One region of the Mesobacillus sp. ABV4_180 genome, then DNA from elsewhere that is predicted to be linked to it. Evidence: a T-box and tRNA genes for the amino acid it is inferred to sense, from the RefSeq annotation. Region 1 holds a T-box; the other holds one or more tRNA genes.
The links. A T-box is a leader RNA that pairs with one kind of tRNA and senses whether it is charged. The one in region 1 lies ahead of proS (proline--tRNA ligase), so its partner is inferred to be a tRNA-Pro.
Positions count from the first base shown of each region.

Region 2: it encodes a tRNA-Pro, which carries the amino acid that the T-box ahead of proS (proline--tRNA ligase) is inferred to sense. The anticodon was not compared.

Region 1 is NZ_JBSWTJ010000001.1:2,269,324-2,283,797, reverse strand. Features, by position in the region: partial or broken gene ACXAEA_RS11665 (Rdx family protein) at 1-108, opposite strand, end outside; gene selD (selenide, water dikinase SelD) at 295-1,347, shown strand; gene ACXAEA_RS11655 (L-threonine 3-dehydrogenase) at 1,461-2,405, opposite strand; gene ACXAEA_RS11650 (glycine C-acetyltransferase) at 2,488-3,678, opposite strand; gene arcA (arginine deiminase) at 4,062-5,294, shown strand; gene ACXAEA_RS11640 (AbrB/MazE/SpoVT family DNA-binding domain-containing protein) at 5,338-5,619, opposite strand; gene proS (proline--tRNA ligase) at 5,814-7,244, opposite strand; T-box leader at 7,302-7,512, opposite strand; gene ACXAEA_RS11630 (YqcI/YcgG family protein) at 7,896-8,624, opposite strand; gene ACXAEA_RS11625 (LVIVD repeat-containing protein) at 8,737-10,143, opposite strand; gene ACXAEA_RS11620 (ABC-F family ATP-binding cassette domain-containing protein) at 10,442-11,995, shown strand; gene ACXAEA_RS11615 (putative selenate ABC transporter substrate-binding protein) at 12,222-13,094, shown strand; gene ACXAEA_RS11610 (phosphonate ABC transporter ATP-binding protein) at 13,104-13,859, shown strand; gene ACXAEA_RS11605 (PhnE/PtxC family ABC transporter permease) at 13,852-14,474, shown strand, end outside.
Region 2 is NZ_JBSWTJ010000001.1:188,749-203,222, reverse strand. Features, by position in the region: rRNA gene ACXAEA_RS01140 (16S ribosomal RNA) at 321-1,870, shown strand; rRNA gene ACXAEA_RS01135 (23S ribosomal RNA) at 2,076-5,010, shown strand; rRNA gene rrf (5S ribosomal RNA) at 5,087-5,202, shown strand; tRNA gene ACXAEA_RS01125 (tRNA-Val) at 5,211-5,286, shown strand; tRNA gene ACXAEA_RS01120 (tRNA-Thr) at 5,323-5,398, shown strand; tRNA gene ACXAEA_RS01115 (tRNA-Lys) at 5,496-5,571, shown strand; tRNA gene ACXAEA_RS01110 (tRNA-Leu) at 5,612-5,696, shown strand; tRNA gene ACXAEA_RS01105 (tRNA-Gly) at 5,723-5,797, shown strand; tRNA gene ACXAEA_RS01100 (tRNA-Leu) at 5,804-5,892, shown strand; tRNA gene ACXAEA_RS01095 (tRNA-Arg) at 5,916-5,992, shown strand; tRNA gene ACXAEA_RS01090 (tRNA-Pro) at 6,011-6,087, shown strand; tRNA gene ACXAEA_RS01085 (tRNA-Ala) at 6,105-6,180, shown strand; rRNA gene ACXAEA_RS01080 (16S ribosomal RNA) at 6,360-7,909, shown strand; rRNA gene ACXAEA_RS01075 (23S ribosomal RNA) at 8,115-11,049, shown strand; rRNA gene rrf (5S ribosomal RNA) at 11,150-11,265, shown strand; gene ACXAEA_RS01065 (CtsR family transcriptional regulator) at 11,852-12,313, shown strand; gene ACXAEA_RS01060 (UvrB/UvrC motif-containing protein) at 12,339-12,887, shown strand; gene ACXAEA_RS01055 (protein arginine kinase) at 12,890-13,972, shown strand; gene clpC (ATP-dependent protease ATP-binding subunit ClpC) at 13,977-14,474, shown strand, end outside.

The sequences.
Region 1 (14,474 bases):
GCCGTTCAAAGTAACTTCAAATGCACCTTTTGAAGCCGGTATAAGTTCCATCTTTTCTATCTGGCTTAGGAAATGTGTAAATAGTTCTTCCGCGAAACTCGCGGCTTTAGGAGCATAGTTTCATTGCATGCAAAATTGGACGGATACGTGAAGTTTTTCCATCTTAAAACCCCCTTGTGAATTTTCTATGTATTTATTGTCATTTTAGTGTAAAGTCAATCTCTGTGCAAATAATAGTAGCTTAAGGGTGATTTTAAAAATCAGAAAGAGTATACTTCTGTTGAGGTGATAAGGTTGAGTGAGCACGAAAAAATCCGTCTGACATCATTGTCAACAAAAGCTGGCTGAGGCTGCAAAATCAGTCCTGAGGACTTGACGCAAGTTTTGCGTCTATTACCGGAACAGGAGCCAGTTCCTGAATTGCTTGTCGGACATGAAACATCCGATGATGCAGGTGTATATAAATTGACAGATAGCATTGCCCTGATCCAAACCATTGATTATTTCACCCCGATTGTTGATGATCCCTATATGTTTGGCCAAATTGCAGCTGCGAATGCCCTAAGCGATGTGTATGCTATGGGAGGAGAACCAAAAACCGTCCTGAATATTGTCGGTTATCCCGTTAAAAAACTTGGACCGGACATTCTGGCTGAAATACTGAGGGGTGCCGGAGACAAAGTGAAAGAAGCTGGTGCAGTTACGGTGGGAGGCCACTCCATCGATGACCAGGAACCAAAATTTGGTTTGTCTGTTACTGGTCTGGCACATCCTGATGCAATCTGGAAAAATGTCGGTGCTGAACCTGGAGATCTCCTGGTGCTTTCCAAACCAATAGGTGTCGGCATCATGACAACGGGAATCAAGCGCAGTGCAGTGACTGCCGAGCAGGAACAAGAAGTGGCCGAAATGATGGCCTTGCTGAATAAATCTGCAGCGGAAGCCCTGAAAGAATTTAGCCCGCATGCTGTAACTGATGTTACCGGATTTGGCCTGCTTGGGCATGGAAGTGAGATTGCACGCGGCAGCAATGTGAGTTTCGAGATATCTTTATCTAAAGTCCCTGTCCTGGATGGTACATTTGACTTGGCTGAAAAAGGTATTGTACCGGGAGGGTCAAAATCCAACCATAAATGGCTTGTTGATGATGTGGAATATGATGAGATTTCTGCAGAAGAGCAACTCGTCCTTTGTGATGCAATTACTTCTGGAGGTCTTCTCGTCTCTCTTCCCGAAAATGAGGCAGAGCAATATGTTCAAACCTTAAAGGACAACGGACTCCAATATGCTTCAATCATTGGCAAAGTTACAGAAAAGAAAGATAAACTGATCTACGTAAAAAGGTGAAATCATGACGATTTCACCCTTTTTTTACAGGTAAGAAAGTATAAATTTCATTACGAGAATTGTCTAGCTCCAGCGCTTGTCGGGGCTAACCAAGGCGCTTGCGCTTTTCTTATTTATAGCTTCATTTTTAATTTTTCCAGCATATCAGCTGTCATGCTTGATAGATCATATCTTGCTTTGAATCCCCACTCTTCAGCTGCTGCAGAAGAATCGATAGAATTTGGCCAGCTATCAGCGATTGCCTGGCGGACTGAATCAACGTTGTAAGAGATTTCGAAACCAGGGATATGCTTTTTAATTTCAGCTGCAAGCTCCTCTGGATCAAAGCTCATTGCTGTCACGTTAAAGGCATTCCGGTGAATCAGTTTTGAAGGATCAGCTTCCATCAAATCAATGATCGCACCGAGAGCATCTGGCATGTACATCATGTCCATATAGGTTCCTTTATCGATGTAGGAGCTATACTTTCCATTCTTGATTGCTTCATAGTAGATTTCAACAGCATAATCGGTAGTGCCGCCTCCAGGAGGGGCTACATAAGAAATCAACCCTGGGAACCTTACTCCCCTTGTGTCGACTCCGAACCGGTGGAAATAATAATCAGCAAGCAATTCTCCTGCAACCTTATTCACACCATACATTGTCGTAGGACGCTGAATGGTGTCCTGGGGAGTATTGTCTTTGGGTGTGCTCGGCCCAAAAGCACCGATGGAACTTGGGGTGAAAAATTGCAGATTTAGTTCCCTTGCCGTTTCAAGTGCATTCATCAACCCGCCCATATTAAGATTCCAGGCAAAAACAGGCTTTGTTTCAGCGGTGGCAGAAAGCAATGCAGCCATATGCATGATGGTATCCACATTATACTTTTTTGAAAGCTCCACCATGCGGTTTGCGTCCATAACATCAAGAAGCTCAAATGGTCCATTGGCAGCAGCTTCTGAATCCGTCTTTCTGATGTCAGTTGCTATGACATTGTCTTGTCCGTAGATTTCCCGCAGTTTTACAGTTAGTTCAGAACCAATCTGGCCAAGTGCGCCAGTAATCAAGATTTTCTTCATTCTATGTACTCCTCCCGGTTGTTCATACAAAAGGATGCCGGCCTGGCAGGCAAACCGGCTTTTTTCCTATTCTTGCATTTGGTTATATGATCCCTAATTCCTTGCCCACTTTTTCATAAATTGAAATGGCTTGATCGAGCATTTCTTTCGTATGGGCAGCTGACGGCATATTCCTTACACGGCCTGTACCGCGTGGCACTGTAGGGAATACGATTGATTTTGCATATACTCCCTCATCATACAAGCGCTTGCTGAATTCCTGGGTCTTCACTTCATCACCAATGATACATGGAGTGATTGGCGTTTCGGAATGGCCAATATCGAAACCAAGTTTTTGAAGGCCATCTTTTAAGTAGTTTGCATTTTCCCATAGACGTTCGTTCAGTTCGGTACTATCCATCAGGATTTCAATGGCTTTTATGCTTGCAGCAACATCTGCTGGAGTAAGTGAAGTTGAGAAAAGGAACGGACGGCTTCGTACTTTTAGCCAGTCAATCAGATTTTGCTTTCCGGCAACATATCCACCGACGACGCCAATAGCCTTTGACAGAGTCCCGATTTGGAAATCGACTTTGTCCGAAAGCCCAAAATGCTTGACTGTGCCAGCGCCTTCACCCAGTACCCCGGATCCGTGTGCATCGTCGACATAAGTAATCAGGTCGAATTCTTCCGCAATTTCCACGATCTCAGGAAGCTTTGCGATGTCCCCGTCCATTGAGAAGACGCCATCGGTGATGACCATGATTTTATTGTATTGGCCCGATTCCTTGGCTTCTTTTGCTTTTGCGCGAAGGTCTTCCATATCAGAGTGGTTGAAGCGGATGATTTTTGCCCTGGAGAGGCGGCAGCCATCAATAATTGAAGCGTGATTCAATTCATCAGACAGGATGGCGTCATTTTTATCCATGACAGCTGATATCGCAGCCATATTACACATGAATCCTGACTGATAAGCAATAGCAGCTTCTGTCTTTTTGAATTTCGCAAGTTTTTCCTCTAGTTCAATGTGGAGCTTGAGTGTCCCGTTAATTGTACGGACTGCTCCTGCCCCAACACCATATTGATCGATTGCTTCGTCTGCAGCCTTCTTTAAGCTTTCATCAGTAGCAAGACCAAGGTAGTTGTTAGATGATAGATTGATCATTTCTTTTCCATTGATTGTAATGACTGGTCCATTTGGACTTTCGAGCGGGTCAATTACATTATATAAACCCTTTCCTTTCAAATCTTCCAGGTTTTCATTTAAAAATTGATCTAATACTTTGCTAGACATCGTAAATCCCCTTTCTGCCAACAGTTAGGCATGTCATTATTATGGATACAACTGTCTTTATGGAGTAGACAATGGTTCTGCCTCTCCTTCCATATATTCTGTGCGTTCACAAAATATACTTTACCATATTTATTTTGTTTGTACATCTATGAAGGACAGAAAACGCTTACTTTTTTTATTGGGTTAGTTTTCCCTAATAAGCGAAGAAAACATGAAAAATTGTGTTTTTTTTCATTTTACTGGTTTGAATGTTGTTAAGAGGGTATAGAAGATGGAGCCAGTCTGCAGCCAAGCAGTTATGGCGGGGGCAGTGAAGTCTTACATAATCATCACTCCCTCCTTATTTCAATAGAAATAGAAAATGAAAATGGGAGGCTAATTATATGAAATATCCATTGAATGTTACATCTGAAATTGGGGAATTGAAATCTGTGGTCCTTCACAGGCCTGGCAAAGAGGTCGAGAACCTTACGCCAAAATATCTGGAACGCCTGCTTTTTGATGATATCCCTTACCTGCCAGCGGTTCAAAGAGAGCATGATTATTTCGCTGATGTTCTCAGGAACCGAGGGGTTGAGGTTCTTTATTTGGAAAAATTAATGGAAGAAGCATTGAATACGGAAGAGTTGCGCAAGGCGTTCATTGATCAGGTATTGAATGAAAGCAAAAGCAATCTTAACGGTTCAAGGAGTACAGTCGAGGAATATCTCCACTCTTTTTCTACAGCTGAAATGATCCGTAAAGTTATGTCAGGAGTACTGAAATCTGAAATTGACCAGGAGAAAAAAATCCATCTGCATGAGCTTTTGGATGATTATTATCCATTCTTCCTTGATCCAATGCCTAATCTTTATTTTACAAGAGATCCTGCTGCAGTAATAGGAGATGGAATCTCTCTCAACAAGATGTGTGAAGGAGCAAGAAAACGAGAGTCGTTATTCATGGATTTCATCATTAAATACCATCCCAGATTCTCCAAACATGACATCCCTCATTGGTATGACCGGGATCAATATTATCCGCTTGAAGGCGGAGACGAGCTTGTCCTCAGCCAGAATGTCATTGCGGTTGGTGTAAGCGCAAGAACATCAGCGCTGGCAATTGAAAAAATGGCGAAAAGGATTTTCTCTCGGAATGGCTCTATTAAAAAAGTAGTGGCTGTTGAAATCCCCAAACTGAGAGCTTATATGCATCTGGATACTGTTTTCACCATGGTTGACCATGAAAAATTCACAATTCATCATGGTATCGAAGGACCAAATGGAAAAATGAAAATCTATATACTTGAGAAGAGCAATGATCCTGACCAGCTAGCAATTACCGAGCGATCGAATCTAACAGAAACGCTAAAGGAGGTTCTTAATCTACAGGAGTTAGTATTAATCCCCTGTGGAGGCGGTCATGAAATTGCAGCAGCCCGAGAACAATGGAATGACGGTTCCAATACACTTGCAATTGCTCCTGGTGTCGTTGTTACCTATGATCGTAACTATGTTTCAAATGATCTGCTGCGGAAAAATGGCGTTGAAGTTATTGAGATTCCAAGCTCAGAGCTATCAAGGGGCCGTGGCGGCCCGCGCTGCATGAGCATGCCGATTTACAGGGATGATCTATAAATTAAAAAAGCAGTCCTGCTCAGGACTGCTTTAAATGTATGTTCTAGTTGGCGGCCAGGTAGCTTTGCAATTCCTTGATCAATTGTTCTGCTCCCTCTCTGCTCAAGACGATTTTACCATCTGCTAGTGTCATGTTGTCATTGCTGATCGTTCCTGTAATGAAACAAGTTAGATCAGGCTGATACTTCTTCAGGATGATCATGTCATCATCAACGAATATCTCCAATGGATCATTCTCCCCTATGCTCAGCTTTTTCCTTAACTCCATCGGAATCACAACTCTGCCAAGCTGATCCGTTTTCCTGACAATTCCTGTAGCCTTCATGTAGCATCCTCCCCTACTGATAAATATATGGGATGTGGATGACTGTCCTGCGGATCGATTCTAGCCCAGTACAATTATAACAAAATGAGGCATAATTTTACATTTCAAATGTGTCAAATCATTCGACAAATCTGGAGAAATTAAAGCTCTGAAACTTACTCAAGTTTATTTAGTCTGTTTGTTTTGTACTACAATTAATATGCCTTCGCCCATAGGACCATTTTATCTGCTTTTTGGCCACAGACAACGCATTTCTCCCCTGTTTTTTCTTGTTCGAATGGAATGCAGCGTGATGTTGCTGACGTTTCTTCTTTGATTTTATCTTCACAGGCTCTATCCCCGCACCACATTGCTTTTATGAAGCCTGTTTCCTTCTCAAGGATGGACTTGAATTCATTTAGATCCAGGGCCGCATTTGTTTTTTCTTCGCGGTGGTCCTTTGCTTTCTCGTATAGACTGCGCTGAATATCATCGAGCAATATAGGGAGTTTTGTCTCCAGTTCGACAATTGGCACAAAGGTTTTTACTCCTGTATCGCGCCTTGCTAGGACTACCTGGCCTTTTTCGATATCTTTTGGCCCTACCTCCAACCGGACAGGAATCCCTTTCATTTCGTATTCATTAAACTTCCAGCCTGGTTTTTTATCGCTGGCATCGATGCCGACACGTGCTATAGCTTTTAATTTTTCTTTTAAATCATATGCAAAATCCAATACGCCTTCCTTGTGCTGGGCGATAGGCACAATCATCACCTGGATTGGTGCTGCTTTTGGTGGTAATACTAAACCGCGGTCATCTCCATGGACCATGATCATCGCTCCGATTACTCTCGTTGTGAAACCCCATGAAGTTTGCTGTACGTACTGAAGCTGGCCATCCTTATCCGTGTATTGTATGCCGAAAGCCCTTGCAAATCCGTCACCAAGGTGATGGGAGGTCCCTGTCTGAAGTGCTTTACCATCGTGCATCAAGCTTTCAATCGTGTAAGTTAGCTTTGCACCTGCGAACTTCTCTTTATCCGTTTTTTGTCCCTGAACGACCGGTATTGCAAGAATGTTTTCGCAAACAACAGCATACACTTTCAGCATTTTCACTGTTTCTTCAAGAGCTTCTTCGTCAGTCGCATGGCAGGTATGCCCTTCCTGCCAAAGAAATTCAAGTGTTCTCAGGAACGGGCGTGTGGTCTTTTCCCATCGTACGACATTCGCCCACTGGTTATACAGCTTTGGAAGGTCGCGATAAGAATGGATGATGTTCTTATAATGCTCGCAAAAAAGTACCTCTGATGTTGGCCGGACTACGAGGCGCTCCGCCAATTCTTCGGATCCGCCATGTGTGACCCACGCCACTTCGGGAGCAAATCCTTCAATATGATCCTTCTCCTTCTGCAGCAAGCTTTCAGGGATGAACAGCGGCATATACACATTTTCGTGTCCGGTTTCCTTAATGCGGTAATCCAGCTCATTCTTGATGTTTTCCCACAGTGAGTAACCGTAAGGACGGATGATCATGGACCCCCTTACACTTGAATAATCAATCAAATCAGCCTTAGTGACAACATCGGTATACCATTGTGCAAAGTCTTCTTCCATTGATGTAATTTCTTTTACAAAATCCTTAGCCATTTCTGCACCTCATTATTTTTTCTTTTTATCGTTAAACGCAAAAAAGGCCTTGATCCCAAAAGGGGCCAAGGCCTGGCGGTACCACCCTAATTCATAAAGCAATGCTTTAACTCTGCATGATAACGGAATTGATCCGCCGTGATCTTCAACCAATCCGATCCGGGACTCGAAGGCAGGTTCAAATGGCAGCCAATAGGAGCTTTTCAGCGTGCAGCTCCCTCTCTGGGAATGGCGGTTACATTCTACTGATCCTCGTCAGCGTCATTATATTTTTGATGATTATATATAGAAAAAAGGGAAATGTCAATTTTTACTTGATATTTCATTATTTCTGGACAAGTAGATTTTTTCAGCAACATAACTTGCTCCCAATCCTATGATAAAGGGCAACAGGGATCTGGATTCGGATGTAAAGCCGGATGAAGTCTTATTATATTGCTGATGGAAAATAAGAAGATCAATACTTAGTAGGTGGCCTGTTAAGTAAAGCAGACCAGTAATGATAATAAATGTGCCAAATGCTACTGAAAATCTGTTAAGCTTCATCGAACCATCCAATCAATTGTTATTATCTTCCTATAATAATTGAATCTTCAGGCTATTTCAACACCGAAAAGGCTAAATTCTATTAAAAGAATTTAGCCTTTCGTCTTATTTATGATGAAAAGGACATTGGCCTTCTATGGGTTTGCTGTCATCGCCGATAAAATACATTTTCCATTCCCGGTGGTCGGGATCACCATAATGGCTTATATTAGGGTGCTTTGGAAGGTTGTCCCACTTCTCAACGCGCTCTCTGACTTTTTCCCGTGACATAATTCCGCCCTTTGATGTCCCTTCCAGTCCTTCGAAAATTTTTCGCGGCTGGAAGCCAAGAACGAGACTATTGCCGAGGTCCCTTGTCTTTCGCTGTTTATAGGCTGGAGCATTACCGAAGGCAAAGAATGGTTCACCTGCAAACGAAAATGCCCATAAATGATGGTCAGGGTCTTTAGGATAATCTGCCGGCCATGGCTGTGTATCTTTTTCATGCAAGAATTGAAGTACATTCCAAAAGTATTCACGATAATATTCGATTGTTTTTTCTTCCATTTCAGGTTCGACGAATACAAACAACCCATGCCTTATCAGAGGCTTTGAATCATCAAACAATGCAATGAATTCTTCGATCGCGCCAGGCAGTTGATCCCAATTGTCCCGGCTGATATATGAGTAACGGAGTTCCCCTTTTTTCTCGGCAGACATCCCAAAGTAGCAGGGAAACTCTCTATTCGTTACGACATCCCTGAAATTTTTATATTCTCTGATCACCCATTCAGGAACAAGGTCAGGATTGACCATATCTTCCTTGGTAAACAAATAACTGTTGGTAACTGTCATGTTTTACACCTCAAATTAGTTAGTCAGTTACCTTTTACCCTGTTTCTATGGCAATAAACTATATAGTGGAAAAGTAAAAGCACGCAATCTGCGTGCCTTTACTTCAATCATTTTACTTTAGTCCCTGGCTCTGTGTTGTAGAGGAACTATTATTCTTCAATAAAACTTTTAATCCTTTCCCGATGTCTGAAGCGAGAATGTAATTCCTGTCAACGAAAACGCCCCAAATATCAGATTGTTCGGGTGTATACTGTCCGATTTGGACAGGCTTTTCAGGATTAGTAATGTCAACCGCCCTTACTCCGCCTGCGTAATGAGATAAGTATAATGTGTTGCCTCTAACCTTCGGATCATGGACAGTATTTGCAAAAGTAGCTCCATCTTCCACATTATCAACTAAATCCGTCTTGAATTCACTTAACAGCTTAGGTTTTGTTTTATCCTTGATATCGAAGATCCTTGTGTAACCATAAGCCTGCTCATATCCAGCTTTGGTTGGATTATACACCTCGCGAGTCTCAATCAGTACCGTACCGCCTTTTGCAAGCGTGGCCGAATGCGCAGAGCCCTGCTGTGTTGATGCATATTCTGTCCTTCCTAGGTATTGAGGATTGTCAGGATGGCTGATATCAAAAATAACGGTACCCAAATCCCACATAGAAACATATGCGTACTTGCCTGTCTCATCAACCATTGTACTATGGTTGAATACCGGGCGTGTCTTGCCGTCAGGAGCGGTCCAGTAATAACCGTCGAAATCATCAGGGACTTCCTCCAGTGATCTCGGATCAAATTCCCATAGTTTTTGAGGTTCTGATGGATTGCTGACATCAACAATCTGGAAATCCTTTTCTTCACCATGGCTGTAATAATCGGCATAAGGGTTAGCTGCCAGTACGATTGCCCGGTTATCCTGAACAGTTAAGTATAATTCGTGAGTCCCTCTCGTTTTCTTGGTAACCTCGTAGAATCCAAGCTTTTTAGGCTCAACTGGATTCGTGACATCATAAAGCAAAAATCCACCCTTGGATTCAGGACTATTATTGTTTAACTGCTGTACGCTCACCACCGCAAGGTCACCCTTGAAGGATGGGGTGTTTACACTTTTCACAATGACCTTTTCCTGCCATGTTCCAGGAATGTCATTATTCGCAAACACGGCAACTTCTTTCGGATTGGCTGGATCCTTCATATCAAAGACGCGGACTCCGCCATTGCCTCCGTTCCTCGTGTGCGTTCCCATATAAGCATAACTTTTATGAGCGTATACATCTGCAAAGCTGTTTTGTTTTCCGTCTTCCCTTACCGTCCTCATCTCAGGGGCTGCAGCTTCATGTAAAAACTGAAGGTTCTTGCTCCCTTCCAACACAGGAACCGCGACATTGCTATATCCTGTTCTCTCGCCTTTTTCAAGATTGACATCACCTAGCTCATCATGGGCAAGGACATTGAAAGGAATCGACGAGAGAGATAATGCGCCTGCTAGAATTAAACTGGAGAACATTCGTTTTTTCTTCATTTTTTTGCCTCCTCCTATGTATTGGATATCACTATATCAGAGGTGAAAACTCTCTATCAATTAAAAAACTGTATATTTTGTAAATTCAGTAAATTTAACCTAAGTATGTAATTTTTTGTTAAGTCATTGGTATCTGTTTCGTTAACCAAAATAGGTAAATGTCCACAAATTAATGCTTGGTTGTTTCCATAACTTCCTGTCTAGAAAAACCTAGTCGAAAGTCAGAGAATTTAGTATGATTAAGGAATGTGATTGTTTATTATTACTCTTAAAAATAGATTGAAGCGAGGATTTTACCATGAGTTTATTGAATGTAGAAAACTTGAGCCATACTTTTGGGGATCGTACCCTTTTTAAAGATGTTTCCTTCCGCCTGTTGGCTGAAGACCATGTCGGTTTGGTTGGTGCGAACGGTGTCGGCAAATCGACATTGATGAATATCATTACTGGACAACTGATTCACGATTCCGGGAAAGTTGAATGGACACCTGGAGTTGAGTACGGTTATTTGGACCAGCATACAGTCCTTACGCCTGGAAAAACCATCCGTGATGTGTTGCGAGATGCCTTCCTTCCCCTTTTCAAAAAGGAAGAAGAACTAAATGAAGTTACTGGAAAAATGGCTGATGCCTCACCTGAAGAGCTTGAAAAATTGCTCGAACAGATGGCTGAAATACAGGATGCGCTTGATGCTGGCGGTTTTTACTCACTTGATATCGAAGTCGAAGAAGCAGCAAGAGGCCTTGGGCTTGATGCGATCGGAATAGATCGTGATGTATCTGCATTGAGCGGCGGCCAGCGGACTAAGGTTTTGCTGGCAAAGCTATTGCTGGAAAAACCTAAGGTTCTCCTGCTTGATGAACCAACCAACTACCTTGATGTTGAGCATATCCAGTGGCTGACAAGGTACCTTAAAGAATATCCATACGCATTTATTTTGATTTCACATGATACTGAATTCATGAACCAGGTATCAAATGTAATCTTCCAGTTGGAATTTTCAAAGCTTTCTCGATATACAGCTACGTATGAGAAATTCCTTGAATTGGCAGAAATCAACAAAAACCAGCATATCAACGCTTATGAAAAGCAACAGGACTTTATCAAGAAACAAGAGGATTTTATCGCGAAAAATAAGGCTCGATATTCAACAACAGGCCGTGCAAAAAGCCGCCAGAAACAGCTTGACCGTATGGAAAGAATCGATCGCCCTGAAACAGCATTGAAACCAACATTTGATTTCAAGGAATCTAGGGCAAGCAGCCGCTATGTTTTTGAAGGAAAGGATTTCGAGATTGGCTATACTCACCCGCTGCTGCCGAAATTGTCTGTCACGATTGAGCGCGGCGAGAAGATTGCGATTGTCGGAATGAATGGTGTCGGTAAATCAACCCTATTGAAGACTATGCTTGGTAAAATCCCGGCATTAAGCGGGAAAATCGAACGCGGTGACTTCCTCTATCCTTCCTACTTTGAACAGGAAGTAAAAGCTGGGAGCATTACACCGATTGAGGATGTATGGGCAGAGTTCCCAGGTATGGATCAGCATCAGGTCCGTGCAGCCCTGGCCAGGAGCGGCCTTAAAAATGAGCACATTTCCCGCCCGCTTAACCAGTTGAGCGGTGGAGAACAAGCCAAAGTCCGCCTTACCAAACTGCTCATGCACGAAAGCAACTGGCTGCTTTTCGATGAGCCGACAAACCACCTGGATATTACCGCAAAGGCAGAATTGAAGCGTGCATTAAAAGCCTATAAAGGCACAATCGTCCTCGTCAGCCACGAACCAGACTTTTATGAAGACTGGGTAACAAAAGTCTGGAATGTTGAAGACTGGGCTTCAAAATCCAATTAATTTTCTTGAACCTGTTGGCATTAGTCGACAGGTTTTTTTGATTAAATTCGCTGGACTTCCTGTAGCTGGAAAAGTATAAAAATATATTCCTGCAAAATCTCTTAGAACTTATACCTTAAAAGGATTGAATTTTAAATGGTATTTTTATAGAAAGGTATTGAGTTATTCTCGAGTTATTGATAAATTTTATACAGTCCATAAAAAATATTTATAAGGGTGATGGCAAATGAAAAAATTGATTACAGTATTAAGTTTACTTATGATATTAGCTCTTTCAGCATGTTCCGGAAATGGTGAAGATCAGGTGAAAAATGAGTCAAATCCTGAAACGATTAAAATTGGAGCGATCCCTGACCAAAATGCAGCCGACTTAAACAGGAGCATGGAGGATTTTGCAACAGACTTAGAAGAGAAAACGGGGTTCAATGTTGAGTATGTCCCTTCTGTTGATTATTCTGCCCTTGTTACTGCCTTTGAGCGAGGAGAAATCCATCTTGCATGGTTTGGCGGACTTACGGGTGTTCAGGCAAGAAACCTGGTGCCTGAGGCTGAAGCATTTGCCCAGAGACCAATTGATGAGAAATTCAAATCTGTTTTTATCACTAAAAAAGATGCTGGGATTGAAAGTCTTGAAGATTTAAAAGGAAAGTCCTTTACTTTTGGCAGTGAAAGCTCTACTTCTGGTCATCTGATGCCTCGCTACTTCATGATGGAAGCTGGCATTTCCCCGGATAAAGACCTTGATGGAAAGCCAAACTACTCAGGTTCACATGATAAGACGTATAAACTTGTTGAATCCGGAGCTTTCCAGGCAGGAGCATTGAATATTTCTGTATGGGAAGCTGCTGTTAAGGAAGGCAAGGTTGATGAGTCGAAAGTGAAGGTGTTTTACACAACTCCTGAGTATTACGACTATAACTGGACTGTGAACAAGGTAGATGAAAAAACGAAAACCAAATTGAAAGAAGCGATCCTTTCAATGACATCTGCAGACAATGAAATTATGAATTTGTTGCAAACTGATAAATTCATTGAGACGAAGAATGATAATTATGAAGCAATTGAAAAGGTCGCTAAAGAACTTAAGATCATCAAGTAGGTGGAATTCATGACCGAAATAATAAGCTTAAAACAATTAACAAAAATCTACGAGCGGAAGATAGCATTATCTTCCCTTTCTTTTTCTGTGAAAAAAGGTGAACTGATTGCTCTCATTGGTCCGAGCGGTGCTGGAAAAACCACATTGCTGAATTTGTTGGCATCTATAATTACTCCGGATCGGGGAGAAATTCTGATTGATGGACAGCAGCTGGCCTGGATATCAGATCAAAAGAAAAGAGCGAAAAAAATCGGTATCATCCGCCAACAGTTTGATCTTGTTGGTGAGCTTCCAGTCATCCATAATGTCCTTGCGGGACGGCTTTCGGAATGGAGTTTTACAAAGTCCCTCCTATCTTTGCTAATCCCTCAGGATAAGGATTATGCTCTAAAGGCACTTGATCGAGTCGGTTTGAAGGAAAAATTATATGAGCGAACCTCGGCTCTTTCTGGTGGAGAACAACAGCGCGTTGCACTTGCGAGGCTGCTCGTCCAGAGTCCGGAAATCGTTCTTGCCGATGAGCCGGTTGCATCACTAGATCCCGCACGTGCAGAAGATATCCTTGAGCTGCTGGTTAAAATCGCTTCAGATGAAAATCAGACACTCATAGCCAGTTTGCATTCAGTCAATTATGCTAAAAAGTATTTTGATCGGCTGATTGCCCTTAAAAATGGGGAGATCTTCTTTGATCTCCCGGCATCTTCAGTTACAGAAGACCATATCAATAGCTTGTACAGATTAAAGGAGCAAGCTTTAAATGATTAAAAAGCGGTTGAAAATAGAACTCCATAAGCGCAAAATCCTCTCGATGATTCTTTTGCTGGTGTTTTTATTGAGTCTTTTTTCCGTAGAATGGAATTGGGATTTGGTTCATAGCGGAGGGTTTGAAACCGCAAAACAGATTCTGGGAGCATTCATTAAACCAGCTATATCGCCTGACATCCTGCTGCTGGCTATTGAAGCGAGCTGGACCACGCTGTCCTATGCTGCAGCAGGTATGAGTCTGGCCCTTTTGATTGCTTTTTTCTTTGGTATTCTTGGCTCAGGAATATTGACTTCAAATCCAAAATTGAAAGCTCTGGTTAAAGTGTTCTTCAGGGGACAGCTTGGATTCATGAGAGCAATCCATGAACTTGTTTGGGCATGGCTTTTTGTTGCATCGATTGGCCTCTCTCCTTTTGCGGCCATCTTTGCATTGGCGATTCCGTACGGCGGGATCCTCGGACGTATTTTTGCGGATATGCTGGAGGATGTTCCGCAAGAACAAATAAAAGCGCTTGAAGCAGCGGGTTCTGCGAGGCTTCAAACTTTAATGTATGGTTATCTGCCTATGGTCAGAGCAAGCATTATCAGTTATGCGATGTACCGATTTGAGTGTGC
Region 2 (14,474 bases), 2.1 Mb from region 1:
CGGATTTGGACACAGAAATATGAATTATCTTTCTTTTGTTTTCGTAAATAAAATTCATAAAAACCTGTTGCTATTGGAATATAAAGATGCTATATTTATATCTGTTGCTACGAGCTACTTAGTCAGCAACAAAGAAATAAAAAAACTTATTGACATCGGGTTTTGAACCTGATAATATATAAGAGTTGCTTCTAACGGAGCAGCAAAACAAATTGCTCTTTGAAAACTAAACAAACAAGCGTCAACAAACAATAATATTCTTGCTTCTATTATAGAAGACAAGAGCCAACGTTTTATTTTATGAGCTAACTCATAACTCTTTCTTGGAGAGTTTGATCCTGGCTCAGGACGAACGCTGGCGGCGTGCCTAATACATGCAAGTCGAGCGGATCTTCATTAGCTTGCTTTTGAAGATCAGCGGCGGACGGGTGAGTAACACGTGGGCAACCTGCCTGTAAGACTGGGATAACTTCGGGAAACCGGAGCTAATACCGGATAATCCTTTCCCTTACATGAGGGAAAGCTGAAAGACGGTTTCGGCTGTCACTTACAGATGGGCCCGCGGCGCATTAGCTAGTTGGTGAGGTAACGGCTCACCAAGGCGACGATGCGTAGCCGACCTGAGAGGGTGATCGGCCACACTGGGACTGAGACACGGCCCAGACTCCTACGGGAGGCAGCAGTAGGGAATCTTCCGCAATGGACGAAAGTCTGACGGAGCAACGCCGCGTGAGCGATGAAGGCCTTCGGGTCGTAAAGCTCTGTTGTCAGGGAAGAACAAGTATCGGAGTAACTGCCGGTACCTTGACGGTACCTGACCAGAAAGCCACGGCTAACTACGTGCCAGCAGCCGCGGTAATACGTAGGTGGCAAGCGTTGTCCGGAATTATTGGGCGTAAAGCGCGCGCAGGCGGTCCTTTAAGTCTGATGTGAAAGCCCACGGCTCAACCGTGGAGGGTCATTGGAAACTGGGGGACTTGAGTGCAGAAGAGGAGAGCGGAATTCCACGTGTAGCGGTGAAATGCGTAGAGATGTGGAGGAACACCAGTGGCGAAGGCGGCTCTCTGGTCTGTAACTGACGCTGAGGCGCGAAAGCGTGGGGAGCGAACAGGATTAGATACCCTGGTAGTCCACGCCGTAAACGATGAGTGCTAAGTGTTAGAGGGTTTCCGCCCTTTAGTGCTGCAGCAAACGCATTAAGCACTCCGCCTGGGGAGTACGGCCGCAAGGCTGAAACTCAAAGGAATTGACGGGGGCCCGCACAAGCGGTGGAGCATGTGGTTTAATTCGAAGCAACGCGAAGAACCTTACCAGGTCTTGACATCCTCTGACAACCCTAGAGATAGGGCGTTCCCCTTCGGGGGACAGAGTGACAGGTGGTGCATGGTTGTCGTCAGCTCGTGTCGTGAGATGTTGGGTTAAGTCCCGCAACGAGCGCAACCCTTGATCTTAGTTGCCAGCATTCAGTTGGGCACTCTAAGGTGACTGCCGGTGACAAACCGGAGGAAGGTGGGGATGACGTCAAATCATCATGCCCCTTATGACCTGGGCTACACACGTGCTACAATGGATGGAACAAAGGGTCGCGAAGCCGCGAGGTCGAGCCAATCCCATAAAACCATTCTCAGTTCGGATTGCAGGCTGCAACTCGCCTGCATGAAGCCGGAATCGCTAGTAATCGCGGATCAGCATGCCGCGGTGAATACGTTCCCGGGCCTTGTACACACCGCCCGTCACACCACGAGAGTTTGTAACACCCGAAGTCGGTGGGGTAACCTTTTGGAGCCAGCCGCCTAAGGTGGGACAGATGATTGGGGTGAAGTCGTAACAAGGTAGCCGTATCGGAAGGTGCGGCTGGATCACCTCCTTTCTAAGGATATTGCCTAAGGGCAATCGGAATGCGAACCTACGGTTCGTACTGTTGACCAGCTTGTTTGTTTAGTTTTGAGGGAGCAAGTGCCTCAAGACTTTTTTGTTCCTTGAAAACTAGATAATCGTAAGTAAGAAGAACCAAGAAAAACCGAGTGATCGCCATTTTAGTTTTCTCTCTATTCAATTAGAGAAATGACCTTTTAGGTTAAGTTAGAAAGGGCGCACGGTGGATGCCTTGGCACTAGGAGCCGATGAAGGACGGGACTAACACCGATATGCTTCGGGGAGCTGTAAGTAAGCTTTGATCCGGAGATTTCCGAATGGGGAAACCCACTGTTCGTAATGGAACAGTATCTTTACCTGAATACATAGGGTATTGAAGGCAGACCCGGGGAACTGAAACATCTAAGTACCCGGAGGAAGAGAAAGCAAACGCGATTCCCTGAGTAGCGGCGAGCGAAACGGGACATAGCCCAAACCAAGAGGCTTGCCTCTTGGGGTTGTAGGACACTCTACATGGAGTTACAAAGGAACGGGGTAGATGAAGTGGTCTGGAAAGGCCCGTCAGAGAAGGTAAAAACCCTGTAGTTGAAACTTCGTTCCCTCCTGAGTGGATCCTGAGTACGGCGGGACACGAGAAATCCCGTCGGAAGCTGGGAGGACCATCTCCCAAGGCTAAATACTCCCTAGTGACCGATAGTGAACCAGTACCGTGAGGGAAAGGTGAAAAGCACCCCGGAAGGGGAGTGAAAGAGATCCTGAAACCGTGTGCCTACAAGTAGTCAGAGCCCGTTCATGGGTGATGGCGTGCCTTTTGTAGAATGAACCGGCGAGTTACGATTACATGCAAGGTTAAGTTGAAGAGACGGAGCCGCAGCGAAAGCGAGTCTGAATAGGGCGAATGAGTATGTGGTCGTAGACCCGAAACCAGGTGATCTACCCATGTCCAGGGTGAAGGTTGGGTAACACCAACTGGAGGCCCGAACCCACGCACGTTGAAAAGTGCGGGGATGAGGTGTGGGTAGCGGAGAAATTCCAATCGAACTTGGAGATAGCTGGTTCTCTCCGAAATAGCTTTAGGGCTAGCCTCACGTTGTAAGAGTCTTGGAGGTAGAGCACTGTTTGGACTAGGGGCCCTCATCGGGTTACCGAATTCAGACAAACTCCGAATGCCAAAGACTTATCCGTGGGAGTCAGACTGCGAGTGATAAGATCCGTAGTCAAAAGGGAAACAGCCCAGACCACCAGCTAAGGTCCCAAAGTATACGTTAAGTGGAAAAGGATGTGGAGTTGCTTAGACAACCAGGATGTTGGCTTAGAAGCAGCCACCATTTAAAGAGTGCGTAATAGCTCACTGGTCGAGTGACTCTGCGCCGAAAATGTATCGGGGCTAAACGTATCACCGAAGCTGTGGATTGACATCTTAGATGTCAGTGGTAGGAGAGCGTTCTAAGGGCGTTGAAGCTAGACCGTAAGGACTGGTGGAGCGCTTAGAAGTGAGAATGCCGGTATGAGTAGCGAAAGATGGGTGAGAATCCCATCCACCGAATGCCTAAGGTTTCCTGAGGAAGGCTCGTCCTCTCAGGGTTAGTCGGGACCTAAGCCGAGGCCGAAAGGCGTAGGCGATGGACAACAGGTTGATATTCCTGTACCACCTCTTTATCGTTTGAGCGACGGGGGGACGCAGGAGGATAGGGTAAGCGCGCTGTTGGATATGCGCGTCTAAGCAGTTAGGCTGCAAGTGAGGTAAATCCCGCTTGCGTGAAGGCTGAGCTGTGACAGCGAGGGAAATTTAGTACCGAAGTTCCTGATTCCACACTGCCAAGAAAAGCCTCTAGCGAGATAAATGGTGCCCGTACCGCAAACCGACACAGGTAGGCGAGGAGAGAATCCTAAGGTGAGCGAGAGAACTCTCGTTAAGGAACTCGGCAAAATGACCCCGTAACTTCGGGAGAAGGGGTGCTCATTTGGGTGAATAGCCCGGATGAGCCGCAGTGAATAGGCCCAGGCGACTGTTTAGCAAAAACACAGGTCTCTGCGAAGCCGCAAGGCGAAGTATAGGGGCTGACGCCTGCCCGGTGCTGGAAGGTTAAGAGGAGGGGTTAGCTCACGCGAAGCTCTGAATCGAAGCCCCAGTAAACGGCGGCCGTAACTATAACGGTCCTAAGGTAGCGAAATTCCTTGTCGGGTAAGTTCCGACCCGCACGAAAGGCGTAACGATCTGGGCACTGTCTCAACGAGAGACTCGGTGAAATTATAGTACCTGTGAAGATGCAGGTTACCCGCGACAGGACGGAAAGACCCCGTGGAGCTTTACTGTAGCCTGATATTGAATTTTGGTACAGCTTGTACAGGATAGGTAGGAGCCTGAGAAACCGGAGCGCCAGCTTCGGTGGAGGCGTCGGTGGGATACTACCCTGGCTGTATTGAAATTCTAACCCGCGCCCCTGATCGGGGCGGGAGACAGTGTCAGGTGGGCAGTTTGACTGGGGCGGTCGCCTCCTAAAGAGTAACGGAGGCGCCCAAAGGTTCCCTCAGAATGGTTGGAAATCATTCGCAGAGTGTAAAGGCACAAGGGAGCTTGACTGCGAGACCTACAAGTCGAGCAGGGACGAAAGTCGGGCTTAGTGATCCGGTGGTTCCGCATGGAAGGGCCATCGCTCAACGGATAAAAGCTACCCCGGGGATAACAGGCTTATCTCCCCCAAGAGTCCACATCGACGGGGAGGTTTGGCACCTCGATGTCGGCTCATCGCATCCTGGGGCTGTAGTCGGTCCCAAGGGTTGGGCTGTTCGCCCATTAAAGCGGTACGCGAGCTGGGTTCAGAACGTCGTGAGACAGTTCGGTCCCTATCCGTCGTGGGCGCAGGAAATTTGAGAGGAGCTGTCCTTAGTACGAGAGGACCGGGATGGACGCACCGCTGGTGTACCAGTTGTCTTGCCAAAGGCATCGCTGGGTAGCTATGTGCGGACGGGATAAGTGCTGAAAGCATCTAAGCATGAAGCCCCCCTCAAGATGAGATTTCCCATAGCGCAAGCTAGTAAGAACCCTGAAAGATGATCAGGTTGATAGGTCAGAGGTGGAAGCGCGGTGACGTGTGGAGCTGACTGATACTAATCGTTCGAGGACTTAACCAAATAGATCATTCGTTCTTCTTGAATTCTTCTTACAACATTATCTAGTTTTGAGGGAATAAAACCTCAAACCAAATAGTCTGGTGGCGATGGCGAGAAGGTCACACCCGTTCCCATACCGAACACGGAAGTTAAGCTTCTCAGCGCCGATGGTAGTTGGGGGTTTCCCCCTGTGAGAGTAGGACGCCGCCGGGCATATATATGGAGGATTAGCTCAGCTGGGAGAGCATCTGCCTTACAAGCAGAGGGTCGGCGGTTCGATCCCGTCATCCTCCACCATAATAATTTCAGATAGTGAAATATTCTACATTATATGCCGGTGTAGCTCAATTGGTAGAGCAACTGACTTGTAATCAGTAGGTTGGGGGTTCAAGTCCTCTCGCCGGCACCATGCTTCTTGCTTCTCTGATCAGCATCAGCGGAAGCATGCGAGAAATCCCGGAGGGATTTTGAGCAGAGAAACTTTTTATCGAAGCTAATCTTTGTACGAGCCATTAGCTCAGTCGGTAGAGCATCTGACTTTTAATCAGAGGGTCGAAGGTTCGAGTCCTTCATGGCTCACCATAGTTTTTTCGCGCTGGCGAAAATGACTTAATATTAATATGCGGGTGTGGCGGAATTGGCAGACGCACCAGACTTAGGATCTGGCGCCGCAAGGCGTGGGGGTTCGACTCCCTTCACCCGCACCATTTTTTCAAACAAATCAATAAAATATGCGGAAGTAGTTCAGTGGTAGAATACAACCTTGCCAAGGTTGGGGTCGCGGGTTCGAATCCCGTCTTCCGCTCCATTTTTAGCCGGGGTGGCGGAACTGGCAGACGCACAGGACTTAAAATCCTGCGGTAGGTGACTACCGTACCGGTTCGATTCCGGTCCTCGGCACCAAGTTAGCTAAAAAAAACAAATATGCGCCCGTAGCTCAATTGGATAGAGCGTCTGACTACGGATCAGAAGGTTATGGGTTCGACTCCTTTCGGGCGCGCCATTATTTTTCTCAATATATCGGGGAGTAGCTCAGCTTGGTAGAGCACTTGGTTTGGGACCAAGGGGTCGCAGGTTCGAATCCTGTCTTCCCGACCATTCACTTACTTTAATATGGGGCCTTAGCTCAGCTGGGAGAGCGCCTGCCTTGCACGCAGGAGGTCAGCGGTTCGATCCCGCTAGGCTCCACCAAAAAAAACATTTGACCTTTTTGATTCATCATGTTAGTATGTTAAAGCTGACCTGTTGATACGGTCAAAGAATTGCTCTTTGAAAACTAAACAAACAAGCGTCAACAAACAATAATATTCTTGCTTCTATTATAGAAGACAAGAGCCAACGTTTTATTTTATGAGCTAACTCATAACTCTTTCTTGGAGAGTTTGATCCTGGCTCAGGACGAACGCTGGCGGCGTGCCTAATACATGCAAGTCGAGCGGATCTTCATTAGCTTGCTTTTGAAGATCAGCGGCGGACGGGTGAGTAACACGTGGGCAACCTGCCTGTAAGACTGGGATAACTTCGGGAAACCGGAGCTAATACCGGATAATCCTTTCCCTTACATGAGGGAAAGCTGAAAGACGGTTTCGGCTGTCACTTACAGATGGGCCCGCGGCGCATTAGCTAGTTGGTGAGGTAACGGCTCACCAAGGCGACGATGCGTAGCCGACCTGAGAGGGTGATCGGCCACACTGGGACTGAGACACGGCCCAGACTCCTACGGGAGGCAGCAGTAGGGAATCTTCCGCAATGGACGAAAGTCTGACGGAGCAACGCCGCGTGAGCGATGAAGGCCTTCGGGTCGTAAAGCTCTGTTGTCAGGGAAGAACAAGTATCGGAGTAACTGCCGGTACCTTGACGGTACCTGACCAGAAAGCCACGGCTAACTACGTGCCAGCAGCCGCGGTAATACGTAGGTGGCAAGCGTTGTCCGGAATTATTGGGCGTAAAGCGCGCGCAGGCGGTCCTTTAAGTCTGATGTGAAAGCCCACGGCTCAACCGTGGAGGGTCATTGGAAACTGGGGGACTTGAGTGCAGAAGAGGAGAGCGGAATTCCACGTGTAGCGGTGAAATGCGTAGAGATGTGGAGGAACACCAGTGGCGAAGGCGGCTCTCTGGTCTGTAACTGACGCTGAGGCGCGAAAGCGTGGGGAGCGAACAGGATTAGATACCCTGGTAGTCCACGCCGTAAACGATGAGTGCTAAGTGTTAGAGGGTTTCCGCCCTTTAGTGCTGCAGCAAACGCATTAAGCACTCCGCCTGGGGAGTACGGCCGCAAGGCTGAAACTCAAAGGAATTGACGGGGGCCCGCACAAGCGGTGGAGCATGTGGTTTAATTCGAAGCAACGCGAAGAACCTTACCAGGTCTTGACATCCTCTGACAACCCTAGAGATAGGGCGTTCCCCTTCGGGGGACAGAGTGACAGGTGGTGCATGGTTGTCGTCAGCTCGTGTCGTGAGATGTTGGGTTAAGTCCCGCAACGAGCGCAACCCTTGATCTTAGTTGCCAGCATTCAGTTGGGCACTCTAAGGTGACTGCCGGTGACAAACCGGAGGAAGGTGGGGATGACGTCAAATCATCATGCCCCTTATGACCTGGGCTACACACGTGCTACAATGGATGGAACAAAGGGTCGCGAAGCCGCGAGGTCGAGCCAATCCCATAAAACCATTCTCAGTTCGGATTGCAGGCTGCAACTCGCCTGCATGAAGCCGGAATCGCTAGTAATCGCGGATCAGCATGCCGCGGTGAATACGTTCCCGGGCCTTGTACACACCGCCCGTCACACCACGAGAGTTTGTAACACCCGAAGTCGGTGGGGTAACCTTTTGGAGCCAGCCGCCTAAGGTGGGACAGATGATTGGGGTGAAGTCGTAACAAGGTAGCCGTATCGGAAGGTGCGGCTGGATCACCTCCTTTCTAAGGATATTGCCTAAGGGCAATCGGAATGCGAACCTACGGTTCGTACTGTTGACCAGCTTGTTTGTTTAGTTTTGAGGGAGCAAGTGCCTCAAGACTTTTTTGTTCCTTGAAAACTAGATAATCGTAAGTAAGAAGAACCAAGAAAAACCGAGTGATCGCCATTTTAGTTTTCTCTCTATTCAATTAGAGAAATGACCTTTTAGGTTAAGTTAGAAAGGGCGCACGGTGGATGCCTTGGCACTAGGAGCCGATGAAGGACGGGACTAACACCGATATGCTTCGGGGAGCTGTAAGTAAGCTTTGATCCGGAGATTTCCGAATGGGGAAACCCACTGTTCGTAATGGAACAGTATCTTTACCTGAATACATAGGGTATTGAAGGCAGACCCGGGGAACTGAAACATCTAAGTACCCGGAGGAAGAGAAAGCAAACGCGATTCCCTGAGTAGCGGCGAGCGAAACGGGACATAGCCCAAACCAAGAGGCTTGCCTCTTGGGGTTGTAGGACACTCTACATGGAGTTACAAAGGAACGGGGTAGATGAAGTGGTCTGGAAAGGCCCGTCAGAGAAGGTAAAAACCCTGTAGTTGAAACTTCGTTCCCTCCTGAGTGGATCCTGAGTACGGCGGGACACGAGAAATCCCGTCGGAAGCTGGGAGGACCATCTCCCAAGGCTAAATACTCCCTAGTGACCGATAGTGAACCAGTACCGTGAGGGAAAGGTGAAAAGCACCCCGGAAGGGGAGTGAAAGAGATCCTGAAACCGTGTGCCTACAAGTAGTCAGAGCCCGTTCATGGGTGATGGCGTGCCTTTTGTAGAATGAACCGGCGAGTTACGATTACATGCAAGGTTAAGTTGAAGAGACGGAGCCGCAGCGAAAGCGAGTCTGAATAGGGCGAATGAGTATGTGGTCGTAGACCCGAAACCAGGTGATCTACCCATGTCCAGGGTGAAGGTTGGGTAACACCAACTGGAGGCCCGAACCCACGCACGTTGAAAAGTGCGGGGATGAGGTGTGGGTAGCGGAGAAATTCCAATCGAACTTGGAGATAGCTGGTTCTCTCCGAAATAGCTTTAGGGCTAGCCTCACGTTGTAAGAGTCTTGGAGGTAGAGCACTGTTTGGACTAGGGGCCCTCATCGGGTTACCGAATTCAGACAAACTCCGAATGCCAAAGACTTATCCGTGGGAGTCAGACTGCGAGTGATAAGATCCGTAGTCAAAAGGGAAACAGCCCAGACCACCAGCTAAGGTCCCAAAGTATACGTTAAGTGGAAAAGGATGTGGAGTTGCTTAGACAACCAGGATGTTGGCTTAGAAGCAGCCACCATTTAAAGAGTGCGTAATAGCTCACTGGTCGAGTGACTCTGCGCCGAAAATGTACCGGGGCTAAACGTATCACCGAAGCTGTGGATTGACATCTTAGATGTCAGTGGTAGGAGAGCGTTCTAAGGGCGTTGAAGCTAGACCGTAAGGACTGGTGGAGCGCTTAGAAGTGAGAATGCCGGTATGAGTAGCGAAAGATGGGTGAGAATCCCATCCACCGAATGCCTAAGGTTTCCTGAGGAAGGCTCGTCCTCTCAGGGTTAGTCGGGACCTAAGCCGAGGCCGAAAGGCGTAGGCGATGGACAACAGGTTGATATTCCTGTACCACCTCTTTATCGTTTGAGCGACGGGGGGACGCAGGAGGATAGGGTAAGCGCGCTGTTGGATATGCGCGTCTAAGCAGTTAGGCTGCAAGTGAGGCAAATCCCGCTTGCGTGAAGGCTGAGCTGTGACAGCGAGGGAAATTTAGTACCGAAGTTCCTGATTCCACACTGCCAAGAAAAGCCTCTAGCGAGATAAATGGTGCCCGTACCGCAAACCGACACAGGTAGGCGAGGAGAGAATCCTAAGGTGAGCGAGAGAACTCTCGTTAAGGAACTCGGCAAAATGACCCCGTAACTTCGGGAGAAGGGGTGCTCATTTGGGTGAATAGCCCGGATGAGCCGCAGTGAATAGGCCCAGGCGACTGTTTAGCAAAAACACAGGTCTCTGCGAAGCCGCAAGGCGAAGTATAGGGGCTGACGCCTGCCCGGTGCTGGAAGGTTAAGAGGAGGGGTTAGCTCACGCGAAGCTCTGAATCGAAGCCCCAGTAAACGGCGGCCGTAACTATAACGGTCCTAAGGTAGCGAAATTCCTTGTCGGGTAAGTTCCGACCCGCACGAAAGGCGTAACGATCTGGGCACTGTCTCAACGAGAGACTCGGTGAAATTATAGTACCTGTGAAGATGCAGGTTACCCGCGACAGGACGGAAAGACCCCGTGGAGCTTTACTGTAGCCTGATATTGAATTTTGGTACAGCTTGTACAGGATAGGTAGGAGCCTGAGAAACCGGAGCGCCAGCTTCGGTGGAGGCGTCGGTGGGATACTACCCTGGCTGTATTGAAATTCTAACCCGCGCCCCTGATCGGGGCGGGAGACAGTGTCAGGTGGGCAGTTTGACTGGGGCGGTCGCCTCCTAAAGAGTAACGGAGGCGCCCAAAGGTTCCCTCAGAATGGTTGGAAATCATTCGCAGAGTGTAAAGGCACAAGGGAGCTTGACTGCGAGACCTACAAGTCGAGCAGGGACGAAAGTCGGGCTTAGTGATCCGGTGGTTCCGCATGGAAGGGCCATCGCTCAACGGATAAAAGCTACCCCGGGGATAACAGGCTTATCTCCCCCAAGAGTCCACATCGACGGGGAGGTTTGGCACCTCGATGTCGGCTCATCGCATCCTGGGGCTGTAGTCGGTCCCAAGGGTTGGGCTGTTCGCCCATTAAAGCGGTACGCGAGCTGGGTTCAGAACGTCGTGAGACAGTTCGGTCCCTATCCGTCGTGGGCGCAGGAAATTTGAGAGGAGCTGTCCTTAGTACGAGAGGACCGGGATGGACGCACCGCTGGTGTACCAGTTGTCTTGCCAAAGGCATCGCTGGGTAGCTATGTGCGGACGGGATAAGTGCTGAAAGCATCTAAGCATGAAGCCCCCCTCAAGATGAGATTTCCCATAGCGCAAGCTAGTAAGAACCCTGAAAGATGATCAGGTTGATAGGTCAGAGGTGGAAGCGCGGTGACGTGTGGAGCTGACTGATACTAATCGTTCGAGGACTTAACCAAATAGATCATTCGTTCTTCTTGAATTCTTCTTACACATTATCTAGTTTTGAGGGAATAAAGCTTTTTGCGAAGCAAAATAGCAAAACCTCAAACCAAATAGTCTGGTGGCGATGGCGAGAAGGTCACACCCGTTCCCATACCGAACACGGAAGTTAAGCTTCTCAGCGCCGATGGTAGTTGGGGGTTTCCCCCTGTGAGAGTAGGACGCCGCCGGGCACACGAAAGAACAGCTGTAATGGCTGTTCTTTTTTGTGTCTTTTTTTGCATTAGAAAAACGAAACCTCTTAAAAAGTACAGGAATATATTATTCTTTGCGCTATCTCAATTGAATCTCACTTTTTCTAACTAATCTCCCAACCAATAATCAAGAAAATGAAAATCACCATAAAAACGTCTCCATGCAAACAATCTTTTGGTTTCGTACTTTGCTTATATTGGCGATAAATGAAATATATCGACCAGATTTTGCATTATATCAGCGAAATTATAATTTTATCGACCACATTTTAAGATATATCGATCATAATTCCAGATATATCGACCACTTGCATCCAGGCACTAATCACCACATTCGCCCATATAATAAGTCATCCAGCCCAAATGAAAAAAATACCTAACATCAATTCATTAGAAGTTTCCACCTAAATTAAAATGGGTATAATAACCAACAACACCCCTAATTGTTATGTTTTGGCATACATAATTTTGGCGAAAATAATTCTGGATGCATTAATTGCATCGAAAAAAATTTTTTTGTATAATTAATGTCAAATATAGTCAAAGTCAGATAGGGGGAGGTTTAGTGAGGAATATATCGGACATCATTGAAAATTACCTCAAGCATGTTTTGGAAATGAGCGATAAGGAGATCGTTGAAATCAAGCGAAGTGAAATCGCCGATAAATTTCAATGCGTACCATCCCAGATCAACTATGTCATTAATACGAGGTTCACGATTGAACGAGGATATCTTGTTGAGAGCAAGCGGGGTGGCGGCGGTTATATCCGTATCATCAAAGTCCAGACTTATGACCATGCGCACCTGATTGATGATCTACTGTCTTTGATTCAAACACGGATTTCGCAAAGCAGCGCTGAAGATGTCATTTACCGCATTGTCGAGGAGGACGTTGTCACGGACAGGGAAGCGAAGATCATGCTTAGTGTACTTGACAGGTCAATCCTGTACATTGAACTTCCGCAGCGCGATGAGTTGCGTGCGAGGATGTTGAAGGCGATGCTGATGGCGTTGAAATTTAAATAAGCAAAGTAGATAAAGAGGTGAGGGCATGATCTGCCAAGAATGTAATCAAAGGCCGGCAACGCTGCACTTCACGAATTTTTCAAACGGCGAAAAAATGGAAATGCATTTGTGTGAAAAATGCGCACAAGAAAAAGGCGACATGTTTATGATGAACAACGGACCTGGTTTTTCGATCAATAGCTTGCTTGCCGGATTGTTGAATATGGAATCTGCTTTTCCGGAGCAGAAAAAGGAAGCTTTACAAACTGAACAGGTCCTTCAATGCCCGCAGTGTTCCATGACGTTTCCACAGTTTGTGAAAGTAGGAAGGTTTGGCTGTGCAACTTGCTATGATGCATTCCGCGGCCAGTTGAATCCCATTGTAAGGAGGCTCCATAGCGGTAATTTCACGCATATTGGAAAGATTCCTAAGAGAATTGGCGGAGATCTTCAATTAAGGAAGACGATTGATGATTTAAAGCAAACTCTGAGAAGTTTAATTTCCCAGGAGGAGTTTGAGAAGGCTGCAGAGACCAGGGACCAGATCAGGGGACTGGAAAAGAAATTATCAGAGAAGCAAGAGGGAGGGGAGTAGCCTTGTCATTGGAGAAGTTCATCAGTCAGGCTGTAAGCTCCTGGATGAGTGATGATGGTCCTGATTCTGATATCGTCCTCAGCTCTCGCATCCGGTTCGCACGGAATCTGGATGAATATAATTTTCCGACTCTGTTCACAAATGGAGAGGCTGAGGCTGTCATTGGCACGATTATGGAGCGTGCCGAAAACACATCCATACCTAAATTTGGGCAGCTGGAACTGATAAAGATGGATGAAATCCCGCCACTGCAAAAACGGGTACTTGTTGAGAAACATTTAATAAGTCCCAATCTAGCTGAAAACTCGATCCATGGCGCAGTCCTTTTAACTGATAATGAAGAGATCAGCATCATGATCAATGAGGAGGACCATGTCAGGATACAATGCTTGTTCCCGGGATTCCAGCTCAGTGAAGCTTTGAAGGCTGCCAATGAAATTGATGACTGGCTTGAGGAATATGTCAATTATGCGTTTGATGAGAAGTTCGGCTATTTGACCAGCTGTCCCACGAATGCAGGAACGGGGTTACGGGCATCGGTGATGATGCACCTCCCCGGACTCGTACTGACACAGCAGATGAACCGGATTGTGCCAGCGATTAACCAGCTTGGTTTAGTGGTAAGAGGGATATACGGCGAAGGCAGTGAGGCACTCGGTAATATTTTTCAAATATCCAACCAGATAACGCTTGGCAAATCAGAAGAGGATATTGTTGAAGATTTGAAGAGTGTAGTAAACCAGATAATATCTCAGGAAAGGTCAGCTCGTGAAGCATTAGCGAAGACTTCGAACATACAATTAGAAGACAGAGTGTTTCGTTCATACGGAATACTTGCCAACAGCAGGATCATCGAGACGAAAGAAGCTGCGCGTTGTTTGTCCGATCTAAGACTTGGGATAGATATGGGTTTTATAAAAGATATTTCAAAATCAATATTGAATGAACTGATGATTTTAACTCAACCAGGTTTTTTGCAGCAGTATGCGGGCGGACCGCTAAGGCCGAATGAGAGGGATATCCGCAGAGCTGCTTTTATAAGAGAACGATTGAACATGGAATCAAAAGAAGAGTCAGGAGGATGATCTTATGATGTTTGGACGATTTACAGAGAGAGCACAAAAAGTATTGGCACTCGCACAGGAAGAGGCGATCCGCCTCGGACATAACAATATCGGTACAGAACACATCTTACTTGGCCTTGTACGTGAAGGAGAAGGCATTGCAGCGAAGGCACTATACGGTTTGGGACTGGGAGCAGAGAAAATCCAGAAGGAAGTGGAGAACCTGATTGGCCGCGGCCAGGAAACGTCCCAGACAATCCATTATACGCCAAGGGCAAAAAAGGTCATCGAGCTTTCCATGGATGAAGCGAGGAAATTGGGCCACTCTTATGTGGGCACAGAACATATCCTTCTTGGCTTGATCCGTGAGGGTGAGGGCGTAGCTGCAAGAGTCCTTAACAACCTTGGAGTCAGCCTGAACAAAGCACGCCAGCAGGTTCTGCAGCTTTTAGGAAGCAATGAAACTTCAGGACATCAAGGAGGCGGTGCGGCCAATGCTAATACTCCGACACTTGATAGCCTT